DNA from 4 places in the Dactylosporangium sp. NPDC051485 genome. Region 4 is predicted to be linked to each of the others. Evidence: riboswitches for the same ligand, from Rfam matches in the RefSeq annotation. Region 4 holds a riboswitch; each other region holds the start of a gene.
What was found. Region 4 has a riboswitch for cyclic di-AMP ahead of AB0M46_RS43155 (NlpC/P60 family protein). Riboswitches for the same ligand answer to the same signal wherever they lie in the genome.
Positions count from the first base shown of each region.

Region 1: another riboswitch for cyclic di-AMP. It lies ahead of AB0M46_RS34390 (C39 family peptidase); the one in region 4 lies ahead of AB0M46_RS43155 (NlpC/P60 family protein).
Region 2: another riboswitch for cyclic di-AMP. It lies ahead of AB0M46_RS49780 (hypothetical protein); the one in region 4 lies ahead of AB0M46_RS43155 (NlpC/P60 family protein).
Region 3: another riboswitch for cyclic di-AMP. It lies ahead of AB0M46_RS11525 (NlpC/P60 family protein); the one in region 4 lies ahead of AB0M46_RS43155 (NlpC/P60 family protein).

Region 1 covers NZ_JBFAZW010000075.1:18,213-22,692, reverse strand. The annotation lists gene AB0M46_RS34400 (hypothetical protein) at 1-63, opposite strand, end outside; gene AB0M46_RS34395 (C40 family peptidase) at 74-1,072, opposite strand; cyclic di-AMP (ydaO/yuaA leader) riboswitch at 1,469-1,611, shown strand; gene AB0M46_RS34390 (C39 family peptidase) at 1,618-2,373, shown strand; gene AB0M46_RS34385 (ferredoxin reductase family protein) at 2,357-3,736, shown strand; gene AB0M46_RS34380 (FMN-binding protein) at 3,761-4,261, shown strand; gene AB0M46_RS34375 (M56 family metallopeptidase) at 4,297-4,480, opposite strand, start outside.
Region 2 covers NZ_JBFAZW010000194.1:4,550-9,029, forward strand. The annotation lists gene AB0M46_RS49765 (hypothetical protein) at 1-1,133, shown strand, start outside; gene AB0M46_RS49770 (TetR/AcrR family transcriptional regulator) at 1,136-1,747, shown strand; gene AB0M46_RS49775 (maleylpyruvate isomerase family mycothiol-dependent enzyme) at 1,744-2,535, shown strand; cyclic di-AMP (ydaO/yuaA leader) riboswitch at 2,833-2,976, shown strand; gene AB0M46_RS49780 (hypothetical protein) at 3,240-4,061, shown strand; gene AB0M46_RS49785 (zinc-dependent alcohol dehydrogenase family protein) at 4,297-4,480, shown strand, end outside.
Region 3 covers NZ_JBFAZW010000015.1:129,196-133,675, forward strand. The annotation lists gene AB0M46_RS11510 (ABC transporter permease) at 1-849, shown strand, start outside; gene AB0M46_RS11515 (hypothetical protein) at 1,207-1,650, shown strand; gene AB0M46_RS11520 (hypothetical protein) at 2,010-2,339, opposite strand; cyclic di-AMP (ydaO/yuaA leader) riboswitch at 2,564-2,706, shown strand; gene AB0M46_RS11525 (NlpC/P60 family protein) at 2,712-3,707, shown strand; gene AB0M46_RS11530 (HPr family phosphocarrier protein) at 3,872-4,177, shown strand; gene ptsP (phosphoenolpyruvate--protein phosphotransferase) at 4,170-4,480, shown strand, end outside.
Region 4 covers NZ_JBFAZW010000120.1:24,929-29,408, reverse strand. The annotation lists gene AB0M46_RS43160 (DUF5753 domain-containing protein) at 1-706, shown strand, start outside; cyclic di-AMP (ydaO/yuaA leader) riboswitch at 929-1,101, shown strand; gene AB0M46_RS43155 (NlpC/P60 family protein) at 1,145-2,119, shown strand; gene AB0M46_RS43150 (methyltransferase domain-containing protein) at 2,170-2,946, shown strand; gene AB0M46_RS43145 (hypothetical protein) at 2,999-3,409, shown strand; gene AB0M46_RS43140 (sigma-70 family RNA polymerase sigma factor) at 3,565-4,480, opposite strand, start outside.

The DNA of each region.
Region 1 (4,480 bases), on a different contig from region 4:
GACCCGCTGGTTCTCGCGCTGGATGGCGCGGACCCGGTCGACCTTGTCGCCGGTGAGCAGCACCGGCGGGGTGTCAGCCGGGGCGGCGGTAGCCGGTGATGGGCCGGCCATCGAGTTTGGCCATGCGGACGTAGTCGCCCGTGGTGGGTGCGTGGACCATCCAGCCGCCGCCGACGTACATGCCCATGTGGTGCAGGTCGCTGTAGAAGAACACCAGGTCCCCGGGACGCAGGTCGGCCTTGGAGACCGGCTTGGCGTCGTCCCACTGCCACTTGGTGTAGTGCCGCAGCGTCACCCCGGCGGTGGCCCATGCGGCCAGGGTCAACCCGGAGCAGTCATAGCCCTTGGGGCCGGCCGCGCCCCAGATGTAGGGCTTGCCGATGAGCTCGCACGCCTTCTTTGCCGCGGTGCCGCCGGGCCCGCCGAGGTACTCGACCGGGCAGGCAACGGGCTTGAGGGTGCCGGTGGCGCCGCTGCTGCCGTACACCTGCTGGCGTAGCTTCTGCAACTCGGCGAGCTTGCCCTCGATCTGGGTCTTCTTCGCCGCCAGGTCGGCGTCCTGCGTCGCCTCCTGGGCGATGAGCGCGTCCAGTGCCTGCTTGTCGCCGGCGAGCTTGTCCCGGGCGGCGGCCACGCTCTGGATCTCGGCGCGTTCGTTGCGGGCGATCGCGTTGATGACCGCGAGCTGATCCAGCATGTCGGTCGGAGTGCCGCCGCCGAGCAGCACCTGCATGGTCGTGACCCGGCCGATCTTGTACTGCCGGACCGCGATATCGCTGATCTTGCCCATCGCCGCGTCGACCTGCGCCTGCAACGGCTGCAACTGCTGCTGCAGAGCCGCGGCCCTGGCCTGGTTGTCTTTGAGCTGGGTGTGCACCCGGTTGTACTGCTCGATGGTGGGCTCGAGCTGGTTCCACATCTCGTCGATCTGGGCTTCCAGCTCCGCCGGGGTCGGCTCGGCCTGCGCCGCCCCGGTGCCGGCCAGCAGCACCGCGACCGCGGTGAGCACCGCGATCGCGGCGCGTGCGGGGAGGTTGGTGGTCGGGACGCAGTGCGGGCGGCGTGGCGGCACGTGCGGCGGACTCCTTCTTCGCTACGGCCGCCTGGCGGGTTCGGGCCGCAACTGCGCTGTGCCGCGGATTGCGCGCCCGAGGGTCGCCGGGTCGGCACCGGGCGACCGCGTCGATCGGAGTTGATCGACGCCAGGTGCCCGGCCGCAGCAGACCTTACGCACTGTCTCCATCGAGCACAAGGCCATCTCCTACGGACAGTAGGAGATAAATGGCATTGATTTAGCTACATATTACCTGCTAGACTCGCTGGGCGAGCCCGTGTCGTGATGCTGGCAACGCGTTGCGTAGTCGATCGATGTGCGGCTTCTTCCAGCTAGCTGGCCTTGGCAGGGTGGTGGCCCTTGAGTAACGTCATGGCTCGCTTGGCCCGGTTCGTGCTCACCACAGGTGACGCCGGGGCAGGCCCGCTGAGTCGTGCATGCACGAGCCGGGGACCCACCGCACATCTGGGGTGAATCCGCGGGCCGACGGCCCGCGGTAGGGCGACCTTCGCGCCCGAATCCGTCAGCTAACCCGGTAGGCGGACGCGTAAGGAGATCTGCCTGTGCACAGCAGCCACCCCCTACAGCACCATGCCCGGCGCGCCGAGGGTATCCGCCGGCCGCGGACCACTGTGATCGCGTGCGCGCTGCTCGCCGCGGCGGCCGTGGCCGGCATCGTCCTCAGTCAGCTCAGCGATCCGCCGGCTGAGCGCACCGTCGCGGCGGGAGCCGTGCCGGCCACGCAACCGCCGAAGGCCGACGAGGCCGCGCCGCCGCTCGACAAGCCGGCGGCCGCCGCGCCGGCGACGATGCTCCTCAAGTACCAGTTCCAGTTGCAGCCGAACTACTACTTCTGCGGGCCGGCGGCCACCCGGATCGCGCTGACGGCGGCCGGTCACGCCGTCAGCCAGGACGAGGCCGCGGCCATGCTGGGCACCACCACCAGCGGGACGAACTCGGCCTTCGACACCACCCGCGTGCTCAACCGCGTGCTCGGGCACGGCAGTACGGTGTACCAGACCAGGGAGATCCCGGCCTACCCGGCAACGCCCGCGCAGGCCGCGCAGCTGCAGGCCGACGTGCTGGCCACGGTCGGCGGCGGACGGGCGATCGTCGCCAACATTGCGGGCCATGTGACCGACACCGCCGGTGCCGTGCACGCCTACGAGGGCGGTCACTACCTGACGGTCGTCGGATACCGCGACGGCGGCGGTGCGGTGAAGATCGCCGACCCGGCCGACCCGAGCGGGGACGGCACCTACTGGCTGAGCACTCCGAAGCTGGCCGACTGGATCTCCCAGCGTGGCTACTCGTATTGAGCACCGGCAGCGCCGATCGGCTGATGGCGGCCCGGCGGCGTCGTGGTGGCCGGACGTCCTGGGCCCGGCCCTGGCGTCCAGCGTCCTGGTCGTGGTCACGATGTGGGCTTCCGGTGGCGGCCTGCACGGCCTCGGCTCGCTGGCCGCCGGCGTCACGTCCGTCGGCCGGCTGACCGGGCTGGTCTCGGCCGATCTGCTGCTCATCCAGGTACTGCTGATGGCCCGGGTGCCGGTCCTGGAACGCGCCTACGGCCAGGACCGGCTGGCCGGCTGGCACCGGCGGATCGGATTCACCTCGTTCACCCTGATGCTCGCCCACCTCGTCTTGATCACCGTCGGCTACGCGCAAACCCTGCACCTGTCCCTGTTGCGCCAGGCCTGGGAGCTGGTTGCCAACTACCCGGGGATGCTGCTGGCGGCCGTGGGTACCGCGGCGCTGGTCCTGGTCACCGTCACCTCGATCCGGGCGGCGCGGCGCCGGCTGCGCTACGAGTCGTGGCACCTGCTGCACCTGTACGCCTATCTCGGCGTGGGCCTGGTCCTGCCGCACCAGTTGTGGACCGGCGCGGACTTCCTCGCCGCGCCGTTGGCCCGGCTGTACTGGTGGAGCGCCTACGGAGGTTGCGCCGGCGTGGTGCTTGCCTGCCGGCTCGGGCTGCCCGCCTGGCGCACGCTGCGGCACCGCATCGAGGTCGACCACGTCGTGGCCGAGGCGCCCGGGGTGTACTCGATTCACCTGCGCGGGCGGCGCCTGCAGCAACTGCCGGTCCGTGCCGGCCAGTTCTTCCAGTGGCGGTTCCTGTCCGGCCCGGGCTGGAGCCGCGCCCATCCGTACTCGCTGTCCGCTCCACCGGGCCCGGACCGGCTGCGCATCACCGTGAAGGCCCACGGCGACGGCGGCCGAGCCGTGGCCGGGCTGCGGCCCGGCACGAGGGCGGTCATCGAGGGCCCGTACGGCCGTCTCACCGCCGAGCGGCGCACCGCCCGTCGTGTCACGATGATCGCCGCCGGGGTGGGTGTCACCCCGCTGCGGGCGCTGCTGGAGGAGCTGCCCTACGCCGCGGGCGAGGCGACGTTGCTCTACCGTGCCGGGACCGAACCAGAGGTCCTGTTCCGCGACGAGCTCGACGATCTCGCCGCCACCCGCGGCGTGCGCGTGCGGTACCTGGTGGGCGCCCGCGCCGAGGACGGATCGTGGCTGCCGGCCGGATGGTCCAGCGCCTTGGACGAGCTGGTGCCCGGTGTCCGGCAGCACGACGTGTTCGTCTGCGGTCCGGATGCGTGGATGCAGGCGGTGGCCCGCGCCGCCCGGCAGGCGGGCGTGCGCGCCGACCGCATCCACCTCGAATGCTTCGCCTGGTAGCCCGGCTCGGAGGAGACGTTCCGCGTGCGCAGAATCACGCTCTGGCTGGCCGGCACGGCCGCGATGATCGTCCTGGTGTTCACCTACCGGACCTCAACCATGGGACCGGTCCGCCCGGTGCCCGCAGCCGCGGCACCGCAGCATGCCGACGCGACCACGGACCCTGGCAACCCTTCGCCGGGGCCGGACGCCACCGAGGCCGCGGCTGCGCCCAGCCCCGGCACCGTGACCCGGTCCGGCGCTGTCCTCGTCGTCAATGGCCCGGCCGTCGGTACCATCTGGGGTCCGGTCCAGGTCCAGGTCCGCATCGACGACGTCACCATCACCGATGTCACCGTGCTGCAGGCCCCCGGCGGGTTCTCCCGCGAACTCACCGCGCTCGCGGTGCCGCGGCTGCGCGCCCAGGCCCTGACGTCGCAGAGCGCCCGCATCGACGTGGTGTCCGGCGCAACCCAGACCAGCGAGAGCTACCGCACCTCGCTGCAGGCCGCACTCGACACCGCCCAGTTCCGGGTCACCCCGTGATCTCCTGCGCTGGCTAGGAGCAGCCCCGCGCGGGACTATGGGAACAGCGGTGACCGCTCGACCACGGCGGCGATCATCACCGGGACGGCCGGCAGCAGCAGGAAGAGGCCGGCGGCGGCGCGGGTCAGCGTGGCCGGGAGCGGCCGGGGCCGGTGCAGCAGCCGGTGCAGCCGTTCTGTCGCATCCCCGCCGTGGGCGGCCAGGAGCATCCCCGGGTCC
Region 2 (4,480 bases), on a different contig from region 4:
TCTCCCCCGGCCTGGGCGAGATCGACCTGCACCAGCTCGTCTGGCTGGCGCCGTTCACGGTCCCGGTCATGCTGCACGACACCGCCCGCAGCGACTACCTGGCCGACCGCCGCCCGGACAAGGCCCTCGGCATCGGCCTGGTCTGGGCCGGCACCCAGGCCGTCGCGGTCGTGGTCATGATCCTCACCCACACGTCCAGCGCCGGCGGGCTGCTCATCGCCTGGGGCCTCGGCGCCACCGCCGGCGCCGCCGTCTACCTCGTCCGCGAGCGCCGGCTGCCCTGGCGGGGCAGTCCCCGGGCCTGGCTGGCCGACACCCGGCACCTGTCCGGCTGGTTCACCATCACCGCCATCGTCGCCCAGGTCCAGGTCCTGGCGATCAGCTTCATCGTCGCCGGCCGGCTGTCCAGGATCGACCTGGCCAACCTGCGCTTCGTGCAGACCGTCGAGCTCCAGCCCGTACAAAACCTGATCACGGCCCTGCAGAGCCTGCTGGTCCCCCGCGCCTCGCGCAACGCCGCCGACGCCGCCGAAGCGGGTCCCGAAGGCGCCCGGGCCGCCCTCGCCCTGCGCCGCCGGACCCGCCGGCTGGTGACCGCCTTCGCCATCCTCGGCGCCCTCCTGGTGCTCACCGTCTGGCCCGTCGTCTCCGCCGTCCTGGTCCACACCCGCAAGTTCGCCGAAGCCGCGCCGCTGGCCCTGCCCATCGCCCTGCAATGCGCGGTCTACCTGCTGCAGGTCCCGTTCACCGCCGCCATGCGCGGCATGCACCGGGCCCGGCTGCTCTTCGTGCAGTACGTCGTCTTCGCGGTCGTCTCCCTCAGCGGTCTCACCGTCGGGGCCGGGTACGCCGGGTTGCACGGCGCCGCCTGGGGCCTGCTCACCGGCTCGACGGCCAGCCTGATCTGCATGGCCGCCCTCTACGGCTACGCCCTGAGGCGGCTCCGCCCGCCGGCCCGCGTGGAGCCGGCTCCGTCTCGTGTGGAGCCGTCTCGCGTGGAGCCGGCTCCGCCTCGTGTGGAGCCGCCTCGTGTGGAGCCGGCTCGTGTGGAGCCGGGCGCAACGCCCAGGACGGCGGCCCAGGACGGCGGTGAGCCGCTTGACGGCGTCCGGCCGGCGGCTCGATACTCCTAATCGTGTTAGGCGAACCGAAGCGCGATAGGAAATCCGAACGGCGTACGGCCACGCGGCGGGAGATCGTCGACGCCGCGTGGCAGGTCGCGCGGGACAGGGGCCTGTCCCAGGTCACGCTGCGGGACGTGGCCGACCTGGTTGGGATGCGGGCGCCGTCGCTGTACACCCACTTCGCGTCGAAGAACGCCATCTACGACGCCATGTTCGGCGACGCCTGGACGCAGTTCCTGGAGTACTCGAAGACGGCCGAGGCGAACGAGCCCCGCCCGAGCCGGTCCGCCATGCGCTTCTACGCCCGCGTGTTCTTCGACTTCGCGGTGGCGTTCCCGGCCCGCCACCAGCTGATGAACCTGCGCACGCTCCCCGACTTCACGCCCTCGCCCGAGGCCTACGCGCCGTCCGTCGCCGTCATGGCGGACTTCATCGCCCGGATGGCCCGCCACGGCGTGCGCGAACAGGCCGACATCGACCTGTTCGTCGCCATCGTCGGCGGGATGATCGACGCCCAGCTCGCCAACGACCCGGGCGGCACGCGCTGGTCGGCGCTGCTCGATCGGGGCATCGACATGTTCGCCGACAACGTCGGCATCACCGACGAGAGGACCCGGCCATGACCGCCACGACCGCGCCCCCGCCCCGGCTGCCGCGCATCGAGCGGGGCCTGGCGATGTGCCTCGCCGAGACCGAGTACGCCCGCTGCGCCGACCTGCTGACCAGGCTGGATCCCCAGCAGTGGTCGGCCCCGACGGCCAACACCGGATGGACGGTCCGCGACACCGCCGGCCACATGCTCGGCATGGCGCAGATGATGGCCAGCCTGCCGCAACTGCTCGGGCAGCTGTCGACGTCGATGCGGCAGGCCCGGCAGGCCAAGGCGCCCGTCTCCATCGACTTCCTCACCGCGCTGCAGGTGCGGCGCAACGCCGGCCTCACTACGGCCGAGCTCATCCGGCGCTGGCGGGAGGTGTCCCCGAGAGCCCTGCGCGGCCGCCGGCGCCTGCCGGGCCTGCTGCTGCGGCGCACCCTGCCCGAGGCTCAACTGGTCGGCGGGCACCTGGAGCGATGGACGGTCGGCTACCTGACGGACATCGTCCTGACCCGCGACCCCTTCATGCACCGGCTCGACATCTGCGCCGCGATCGGCCTGGACCCACAGCCCACCGCGGAGCACGACGGCCTCCTCGTCGACGACGTCGTGCGCGAATGGGCCGAACGCCACGGCCACCCCTACACCCTGGAACTGACCGGCCCGGCCGGCGGCGTGTGGGGCACCGGCGGCGAACGGATCACGCTGGACGCGCTGGACTTCTGCCGCCGGGTCTCCGGGCGCGGCGAGGCCACCGGCCTGCTGGCCACCGGCCTGCTAGCGACCGGCCTGCTGGCGACCGCCGTACCGTTCTGAGGCCGCCCGCCGCCACCAGCGCCCGTTCCGTCACCAGACAGGTCTCCGGGGCCCCGTGCCCGTCCGCCGCGCCCCGGGCGTGAGACGTCCCGCCCTCGGGCGCTGTCTCTTCATGCCCCCCACGACGCCGAGGCGCTGCCGCCTGACCGCGTCGACGTGCGTCACTTTCGCCGCAAAGTCGCAGGTCGCCGGGGTGCTAGCGGCCCCTCGGCAGTTCTGATCGAGGGGTTCACCTGCGTGTCCGAAGCGGCTATGGTCATGGGGCTCGCCGCTGATTGTCACCGTTCCGGGTGACGACGCGGCGGCCCGCCGAGTCGCGCTCGAACGAGCCGGGGACCCAAAAGCCACTGGGGTGAATCCGTGCGGCCACGTGCCGTGCGGTAGGGCGATCCTCCCGCCCGAATCCGTCAGCTAACCCGGTAGGCGGCACCGGAAGGAGCAGCGCATGCAGACCATCGGACGGCGCCATACCTCGGCACAGCGCCCCGCCGGCCGGCGACGCGGCCGCTGCGACTAACCGTCCGGGGGCCACACGCCGGCCCCGGCCACAGATCCGCGACCAGCACCGTCCCCAGTGGACGGTCGATGGCGCGACCCCTCGTTCCGTACCGGCCCTGCGACGCGCGGGCCGGCGATGCAGTCTGTCGAGGTTTCCGTGCAGTACCCCACGCGACCCAACCAATTCCCGGCCGGGAGGAGCATCCGTGCCGGCCGATAGGAACGGCGGGCCGCGGCACCTGCGACGTGAACGGCGCGGCCGTCACTCGGCCGTCCGCTGGCACCTCGGCCTGTCCTCAGCCTGCGCCGTCATCGCGTTCGCCGTCATCGGCGCGCTGCTGCTGGTGTTCTCGCACGGCGGTCGCTCACAGCCCGTGGCGCAGTCCGGACCGTCCGCGCAGCGCGAGGACGACCGGGTGGCGGACGCCGAGCGCCGCGCGTCCCGCGGCGAGCAGCGCACCGGCGACACGCCCAGCGGGCAACCATCGGCATCGGCGAGCGGTGGCCAGCAGCCGTCACCGGCGGGCACTGCCGTGCCGGCGCCGCCGAACACGACCACCGCCGCGCCGGCAAAACCCGCGCCGGCGCCAACGGTCATCGCCCCGGTCGGCGGGCTGACCCAGGCCGAGATGAAGAACGCCGTCACGATCGTCCGCACCGGGCAGGAACAGAAGCTGCCGAACCGCGCGTACGTCGTGGCGATCGCCACCGCGCTGCAGGAAAGCCACCTGCACAACCTCGCCAACCCCAACGTTCCCGAATCGCTCAACCTGCCCAACGAGGGCGTGGGCAGCGACCACGACTCGGTCGGGCTGTTCCAGCAGCGGCCGAGCTGGGGCACCGTCGCCGAGCTGATGAACCCGGCGGAGGCCGCACGCCGCTTCTACGCCGCACTCGTCAAGGTCGACGGCTGGGAGCAGATGGCGGTGACCGTGGCGGCGCAGACGGTCCAGGTGTCGGCGTACCCGGACGCCTACGCCAAGTGGCAGGCGCTCGCCGAGCAGGTCGTTGCCACCGTCGCACCGTGAGCCGGCGGGCCCACTCACCGAGGCGGAGCAGGCCCGCCGTCGCGCCGTGAGCCGGCGGGGCGGGCCCCGCTGGAGCCCATGCGCACGGCGGGCGCCCGGGCCATCCGGCACGGCGATGCCCGTCCTCGAAGCCCAGAAGCGAGCGCACGCCGGAATCGTCGCGCCCCCACCGCATGATGCGGCGCCGCCGGGGCATATGCCGCCGACGTAGCACGCCGCTGATCCGGGGGATCTCATGTCGCAGCTGCTCGTCACGTCGTACGGCGATCCGCGGGAATCCGTATCACTGGAGCCGTCGTCCGATCCGGTGCTGGGGACCGACGACATCCTGGTCGAGATGGAGGCCGCGCCGGTCAACCCGTCCGACTTCCTGCTCGTGCGGGGCGACTACGGGGTGCGGCCGCCGCTGCCGAGCCCGC
Region 3 (4,480 bases), on a different contig from region 4:
GTGCTGCAGCAGCAGACCGAGCTGTCGCTGCTCGTGCTCGCCGAGACGCTCATCCTCATCGGCGGGCGCTTCGACCTGTCGCTGGAGTCGACCGTCGGGCTCGCCCCCGCCCTCGGGGTCGCGCTGGTCATCCCGGCCGCCAGCCACGGCCTCGGCACCGAATGGGCCACCGCCCTGGCCGTCCCGCTGTGCCTGCTCGCCGGCGTGCTCGTCGGCGCGCTGAACGGGGTGCTCATCCTGCGCTTCGGGCTGTCCGCGTTCATCGTCACGCTCGGGATGCTCATCACGCTGCGGGGCGTGCAGATCGGCATCACCGGCGGGCAGAGCCTCTTCGACCCGCCGCCGTCGGTGATGTACCTCGGCAACACCGCCTGGCTGGGCCTGCCCCTGTCGATCTGGGTGTGCGCGGTGGTCTTCGCCGCCGGCATCGCCGTGCTCGGCTGGTTCCGCCACGGCCGGGCCGTCTACGCCATCGGCGGCAACGCCGACGCGGCCCGGGCCGCCGGCATCCGCACCGACCGGGTCATGTACGCCGTCTTCATGATCGCCGGCCTGCTCGCCGCGCTGGCCGGCCTGCTCATGACCGGCCGCCTCGGCTCCATCGCCGCCGCACAGGGCGACGGCATGATCTTCAAGGTGTTCGCCGCCGCGGTCATCGGCGGCGTGAGCATGAACGGGGGCAAGGGCACCCTCTTCGGCGCCCTGTGCGGCGTGCTCGTGCTCGGCCTGGTCGAGAACGTGCTCACCCTCGCCGGCGTCTCGGCGCAGTGGATCCAGGCGGTGTACGGCCTGGTCATCCTCGTCGCCCTGGTCCTCGCCCGCCTCACCACGGGACGCGCCCAGGACTGAGGTCTGTGTCGAAGTCCGGGGTGTGCGTCTCGTCGTCCGGCCACGTGCCGGTGAGCGCTTGACGCACGCCGGCACGTGCTCAGCGATGCTCGCAGCTGTCTCGACGAGGCACGCCACGACGTCGCCCTCGGATGGGAGGCCCGGCAGTCAGCCGGGCCTTCCATCCGGAATCGACGCGGCCGCGGTGGCATCGACATCGATGAGGGCCTGCATGGTGACGCCGAAGTAGCGGGTGTCGTTGACATAGGTCGCGGCAGTTCATGATCCATAATGGCTGGCGTGCGGAGTGCCCCCATCGGCGCAACACCCGGTCAGGCTGTTCGCCGACGTCTGCGCTCGCTGGCTGCGCTGGAACTCATGAACATCCCACTGCAAGGCGGGGTATGGTTCGGCCTGGTCGGGCTACCGGCTACGGCAACCAACCTGGTCGGCTTCGCGTTGTTTGCGCTCTTGCTTGTCGAGGGCGCCGCGTACTGGGTAGCCAAACTGCATCAGATGAGCGTTCGCCGGCGCCACATTCCGGCTTTGGCGGCATTTCGCGCGGCCCGCATCGTCAACCCGCTGTTCCTGGCCGCTGGCCTCGTGGCCACTGGATCCGTCGCGGCGACGGATCCAGGGCGCACCTCCTGGCCAGGACTGGCCTTTGCACTGTTCGCGGTCCTGGAGTATGTCAACTACTTTCACGTCCAGCTCATGCATGACACGCTCGTGGACCTGCGCCGACTACGGTCGGTCGGCCTGCGTGCCTCCCACCTCGCGCGCGACATCGCGCGGGCCGCGTCCGATACATCTGTGCGATGACGACCTGACGTCACGAAGGGCCGGCGAGGCCTTGCATGCCCCTGGAACCGTCCAATCGGGTGTACCTGATCGGGCCCGCAGGCCGCAGGCAGCCAGCGCACTGACATCAAGCGGAAGCGTGCACCCGTCGTGGGTCTGCGACCTCGACGCGACTCAGCGTGACTGCCCTTCCTGTGCCGGGTTGTGTCTGGCAGACGAAGTCATGGAGGTCGGCCGGCCAACCGCACCGAAATAGCGCTGGCCTCAGCCGTACATCGACACTTCCCAACGCCATCGCGCTCAGCCGGAAACCGCGACGACACATACTGCGGACGGTGGCGTTGGTGGCACAGAAGGTGATGTGCGGGCAAAGGCCGGCCTCAGCGGTGGCCGGTGCCGTTGCAGCTCGTGCAGCGCACGTAGCCGGTGCCGCCGCAGAAGTGGTGATGCTGGGGGCGGCCGTCGGCGCCGTAGACGTAGCCGCCGTTGCAGGTGTCCGACTGCTTGCCGCTGCCGCCGCAGCTGCCGCAGAGCGGGGCCGGCTGCGGCGGCTGCCACGTCTTCGCCGGCGGTGGCTCGCCACCACCGCCGGAGTCGTGCCTGGCGCCGCCGCGCTTGCCGGCCGCGACGGCGATGACGATCGCCACGATCAGGGGGCACAGGCACAGCAGGCCGCAGCCGAAGAGCTGGCCGAGCGAGTAGGCGTCCATTGGGGTCCTCCGGCCCGGGGCACCACACGAAGGGCGAGACGATGATCCCGGCGCGGGGTCCGCCCGGCCATCGACCGTGCGGGCGATGAGGGGTGTCCTCCGATCAGTGCAGGTTCTCGTTAAGTCCCGCTTAGATCATCGCTGGGCGGTTTCGTGGTCGCGGGCTTGCCGTTACGTTGGGTCTCGGCCTGGCCGGCCGTCGTCGCCCAAACCCCGGGTGGCCCGGGCAGGCTCCGCCGAGTCGCGTGCGCGCGAGCCGGGGACCCACCAGATCCCCATCGGGGTGAATCCGCGGACCCGCGGTAGGGCGCGCCTTCTTCTCGCCCGAACCCGCCAGCTCACCCGGTAGGCGGCGGGAAGAAGGAACCTGCTGTGTTCAACGGACGGACGGTGTTGCGCGCCGCGGTGGCCGCGGTGGCGGTGGCGGCGATGGTCGCGCCCGCCTGCGCGGCCCACGCGGACCCGTCACCGGAAGAGATCCAGGCCCAGATCGACAAGGGCAACAAGGAAGTCGAGCTCGTCGTCGAGCAGTACAACAAGGTCAACGGCGATCTCGAGGCGACCCAGGCGGCGATCGCGAAGCTGCAGGCCGACCTGGGGCCGCTGCAGACCAGCATGGACGCGGCCCGCGAGAACGCCGGCCAGGTCGCCGTCAGCGCCTACAAGACCGGTGGCAACCTCGCCACCTGGTCGCTCATGCTCGGGGCGGCCTCGTCGGAGAGCTTCACCGACCGGGTCGGCACCCTCGAGCAGATCTCCCGCAGCCAGCAGCGTGACCTCGACGCCTTCAGCGCGGCCAAGGGCGCGGTCGATGCGGAGCAGCGGCGGCTGGGCGACCAGGTCGCCGCGCAGAGCCGGCAGAAGACCGAGCTGGAGACCCGGCGCAAGCAGATCGAGGGCGACATCGCCCGGCTCGACGAGATGCAGCGCAAGGCCGAGCAGGCCGCCGCCGCGGCGGCCGCGAAGGCCAAGACGACGACGCCGGCCAAGCCCGCGCCGAACCCGGGGCCGCCGCCGGCGGTCTCCGGCGCGGCCGGCAAGGCGGTCTCCTACGCGTGGGCGCAGCTGGGCAAGAAGTACGTCTGGGGCACCGCCGGGCCGAACACCTTCGACTGTTCCGGGCTGACCATGATGGCCTGGAACGCGGCCGGGGTGTCGCTGCCGCACAACGCCGCCGAGCAGTACTCCAGGGTCAAGCACATCTCCCGCAGCCAGCTCGTCCCGGGCGACCTGGTGTTCTACAACGGGCTCGGGCACGTCGGCATCTACATCGGCAACAACCAGATCATCCACGCGCCGAACAGCCGCACCGTGGTGAAGGTGGCCCCGATCGACATCGACACGCTCTACGGCTACGGCCGCCCGTAACGCCCGCACCGCCACACCGCACGGCCCGCCGCACCCGCGGCGGGCCGTGTTTGGTGTTCAGCCGGACGCGTTCGGCATCGTCGCCCGCGGCGCGGCGATCAAGGTCACCGTCGAGCCCAGCCATCGTTGAGCCTTGGTCACCGTCGAGCTTCAGGAGGTCTGTCGTGCCCACCCGGACCGTGATCGTCGGGTCGGCGAGCGCCTGCACGCCCGCCCCGCCGCCCTGCTTCGCCGCCGCGGCGAAGCAGCCCGTGGCCGTGACGATCAGCACGGACAACGGCAGGAAGCCCGTCCCGGCCCGTAGCATGCTTGGGGTGCTGTCCCTCGGCGCCAAGCAGGGCACGGCGGTGACCCTGGAGGCCTCCGGCGAGGGGGCGCAGGCCGCCCTCGACGAACTGGCCGCGCTCCTCGCCCGCGACCTGGCTGCGCTTTCCCCGGATGCGCCGTCCCTGGATGCGTCCGATGCGTGAGCTCGCCGGTCTCGGGGTGAGCCCCGGGCGGGCCGCGGGCCCGGTGCTGCACCTGGCGCCGCCGCCGTCGCTGCCGTCGCCCGCCGCGGTGGTCTCGGCCGCCGAGGAGCGGGATGCGGTACGGCGGGCCGTCGCCCTCGTCGCCGACGACCTCACCCGCCGGGCCGACGCGGCCGCCGACCCGACGGCGGCGGAGGTGCTGCGGGCGCAGGTGCTCATGGCGACCGACGAGATGCTCACCGACGCGGCCTTCGCGGCGATCGAGGCCGGCGCCCCGGCCCCGCACGCCATCGCCGCGGTCCT
Region 4 (4,480 bases):
CCGCATCGAGAACGGCACCGTCGCCATCTCGGTGAGCGACCTGCGTAGCCTGCTGGCCTACTACCGGGTGCACGACCCGCGCACCGTCGACGAGCTGCTCGAGCTGGCCCGCGCGGCCAAGCGGCGGATGTGGTGGGACGAGTACCGCACCATGCTGGCCGGCCAGCAGATCACCTACGTCGGATTCGAGGCGGAGGCGACCAGCATCGGCGAGTTCGCCCCGATAATGTTCCCGACCCTGCTGCAGACCCGGCGCTACGCCCACGCCACCAGCGACGTGGAGTCTCCGCTGGCCGAGCGGCGGGTCGAGTTCCACGCCCGGCGCCAGGAGGAGCTGTTCGGCCGGGAGGAGCCGCCCCGCGTGGAGCTGTTCCTGGACGAGTCGGTGCTGCGCCGCGGCCCCGTCCCCGGCGACGAGGCACTGCTGGTCGACCAGCTGGAGCATGCGATCGAGTTCGCCCAGCGCCCGTACGCCGATGTGCGGGTGATCGCGCTCAACGCCGGGTACCACCCCGGCTGGGAGGGCGACTTCACGCTGCTGGAGTTCGGCGCCGACGACGGCGTGCTCTACCGCCAGCAACTGCTGTGGGAGGAGCCGGAGCTCATCGCCACGTACCGCAGGAACCTGGAGCGGCTGCGCGAGCGTGCCCTGCCGGCGGAGTCCTCGGCCGACCTCATGCGCCAGATCGCCCACGAATTGAAGTGAGGCCCGGGGCCGGGCGCGCACCCGGCCCCGGAACCCTTCGCACCTTGTCGATGCCTCCGGCGACCAACTGTCACTGTGCGGTACGCGCGACCAACCCCCGGTAATACGGACTTTTCCATGCATTACCGATCGATGAGGACACACGGCTTCCACCCGGCGAATGATCACGTTAAGTTAGGCTCTGGCCTGCTCGGCAGTCCGTCATCCACCCCGGATGACGCCGGGCAAGCGCCGCCGAATCGAGTTCGGCGCGCCGGGCAGAGACATCGACGGCGCGTGATCGAACCGGGGACCCAGAGTGTTCGTGGGGTGAATCCGCAGCGCACTGCGGTAGGGCGTTTTTTCTTCCCGCCCGAACCCGTCAGCTAACCCGGTAGGCGGTAGTCGGTGAAGAAGGGTCATCCTTCCTTGTCCACTGGACACCGTGCCCACCGGTCGATGCTGCGAACCCTCCTGCTCGGGTTCGTGATGCTCGCGGTGCTCGCACCGAGCACGGTCGCGCACGCCGATCCCACGCTCGCCGAGATCGAGGCCCAGCTCGACAAGTCGAATCAGGACCTCGAGGCCACAATCGAGGCCTGGAACGGCATCAACGCCGACCTGGCGACCACCCAGGCCAAGGCGGCCGAGCTGCAGGCGAAGCTCAAGCCGCTGCAGGACGGGGTCGACGAGACCAGCGCCAACGTCGAGCAGTTCGCGATCGCGCAATTCAAGACGGCCGGCAACATGCAGGCCATCTCGGCCATCCTCAACGCCAGCGACACGGGCTCCCTCATGGATCAGATGTCCATGCTGCAACAGATCACGCACACCCAGCAGAAGGACATCGAGAACTACCGCAACGCCAAGAGCAAGTACGACGACGAGAAGAAGCAGCTCGACGAGCTGCTGGCCGCGCAGACCACGCAGAAGTCGGACATCGAGAGCAAGCGCAAGGTGATCGAGGGCGACATCAAGAAGCTGCAGGATCTGCAGAAGAAGGCCGTCGCCGCGGGCTCCAAGAAGGTCAACCCGCCGTCGTACAACCCGGGCACCCTGCCCCCCGCCTCCGGCAGGGCCGGCGCCGCCGTGGCATTCGCCAAGGCGCAGCTGGGCAAGCCGTACGTGTTCGGCTCCGCCGGACCGAACAGCTACGACTGTTCGGGTCTGACCATGGCCGCCTGGAAGGCCGCGGGCGTGAGCCTCACGCACCAGGCGTCGCGCCAGTTCTCGGAGATCACAGCGCACTACAGGACGAGCACGCTTCCGTTCGACACACTGGAACCGGGCGACCTGATCTTCTACAACGGCCTTGGCCACGTCGGGATCTACGTCGGGAACAAGTCGATCATCCACGCGCCGCACACCGGCACGGTCGTGCAGTACGCCTCGGCCACCGTGGACAGCGTGTACGGCTGGGCGCGCCCGCAGTAGCGCTCCCCCACCCGCTTCGCCAAGACGCCATGCCCTTCATGATGGAGGGCATGGCGTCTTGGGATCCGGGGCAGTACAACCGCTTCGCCGAGGAGCGGGCGCGGCCCTTCCACGAACTCGTCGCGCGCATCCCGACCACCGCGGCGGTCGCCGTGGCCGACATCGGCTGCGGGCCGGGCGACATGACCGCCACCCTCGCCGAGCGCTGGCCCGACGCGGCCGTCCTCGGCCTCGACTCCTCGCCGGACATGATCGCGGCGGCGGAGCGGTTCCGGTCGCCGCAGCTGCGCTTCCAGCTCGCCGACGCCTCGGCCTGGCGCCCCCAGCGGGGATCGCTCGACGTGATCGTGGCCAACGCCTCGCTGCAGTGGGTCGACGACCACGCGACGCTGCTGCCGGCCTGGGCGGCGGCGCTCGACGACGGCGGGACGCTCGCCTTCCAGGTGCCGATCGCCGGCCACGACCCGGGCTTCGCCGCGATCGCGGAGCGCCCGCACTGGGCCGGTCGGCTGCGGGGCGCGGCGGCCGTCACCGGGCCGCGCTCGGCCAGCCCGGTCCTCGACGCCGAGGAGTACGTCCGACTGCTCAGCACCGCCGGGCTCACCGTCGACGCGTGGCAGACGACGTACTACCACGTGCTCCCCGGCGACGACCCGGTCTTCGAGTGGTTCAAGGGCACCGGCCTGCGCCCCTACCTCGACGCGCTGGACGACGCCGAGGCCTTCGCCGAGGAGGTCCGCGCGGAGCTGCGGGCCCGCTTCCCGAGGGAGCCGTTCGGCACGATCCTGCCGTTTCCCCGGCTCTTCGTCGTCGCACATCGGGCTTGACCCCGTCAGCTGCTTTACATCACGCAACGATCTTCGCGCCTAACCTGGCGCGATGAGCAGAACAGCGAAGACCATTCTTCTGATCGTCATCGGCGTCGTCGTCGTGTGCTGCGGCGGCGGCATCGCCGGCTTCTTCTTCCTTGTCAACTCGTCCACCAAGGCGCCCAAGGCCGCGGCCGGCGACTTCCTGACCAGCCTGGAGGCGGGCAACACCCAGGCCGCCTACAAGCTGCTGTGCGGCCAGGCGCAGAAGAACTACGGGCCGGAGACCTTCGACGCGTACGTCAAGAAGAACCAGCCGACCGCGCACGACATGAGCTTCGGCGGCTCGTACAGCAACACCAACGGCACCGAGACCGCCTCGATCTCGGCCACCGTCACGTACAAGAGCGGCAAGTCCTCGCACACCTTCGAGATGCGCAAAGAGGGCGGCGCGTGGAAGGTCTGCGGCGACCCGTACTAACCCATCCCATATGCGCGGATTGTTCGAAATGCCGGGTACTGCGCACCGCAATGCGCGGCATTTCGCGCTTCGCCCTATGACGTGTTGCGCTTTGACCGACAGTACGCATGACAAAGGGCCCCGGGTAAGTCCCGGGGCCCTTTTATGCTGTGTCGTTACGCCGCCTGCAGGCCCTCCGCGCGGGCCAGCTCGCGCAGCCGGCCGAGCGCCTGGATCTCCAGCTGGCGAATCCGCTCGCGGGACAGCGAGAACCGGGTCGCCACCTCGGTCAGCGAGTGCTCGCGGCCGTCCTCGAGGCCGTAGCGGGCCCGCATGATGCCGGCCGACCGGTCGTCGAGGTGGTTGAGCAGGCCCTCGATGCGCTGGCGCTCCAGGGCGGCCAGCACCACGTCCTCCGGCGACGGGGCGTCGGAGTCGGCGACGAGGTCACCCAGGTTGGTGTCGCCGTCGTCACCGACGGGAGTGTCGAGCGACACGGTGTCCTGCGACCAGCGCATGAGCTCGTGCACCCGCTCGACCGGCACGCCGAGCGAGGCGGCCAGCTGCTCCGGCTCCGGCTCGTTGCCCAGCTCGCGGGTGAGCTGGCGGGCGACGTTGCGCATGCGGTTGACGTCCTCGACGAGGTGCACCGGCAGCCGGACCGTGCGCTCCTGCTGCGCGATCGCCCGGCTGATCGCCTGGCGGATCCACCACGTCGCGTAGGTCGAGAACTTGTAGCCGCGCACGTAGTCGAACTTCTCCACGGCGCGGACCAGGCCGGTGTTGCCCTCCTGGATCAGGTCGAGCATCGGCATGCCGGACCGCACGTAGCGCCGCGCGATCGAGACCACCAGGCGCAGGTTGGCCCGGATGAACCGGTCCTTCGCCCGCTCGCCCTCCGCCACCAACCGGTGCAGCTCCGCGGCGCTCACCCCGTCGGGGATCTGCTCGCTGTCGAGCAGGTGCTCCGCGTAGAGCCCGGCCTCCACCGCCTTGGACAGCTCGACCTCTGAAGCGGCGTCGAGCAGCGGCGTGCGGGAGATCTCATGCAGGTACACGCCGACCAGGTCGCGCTCCTCGGCACCTGTATCG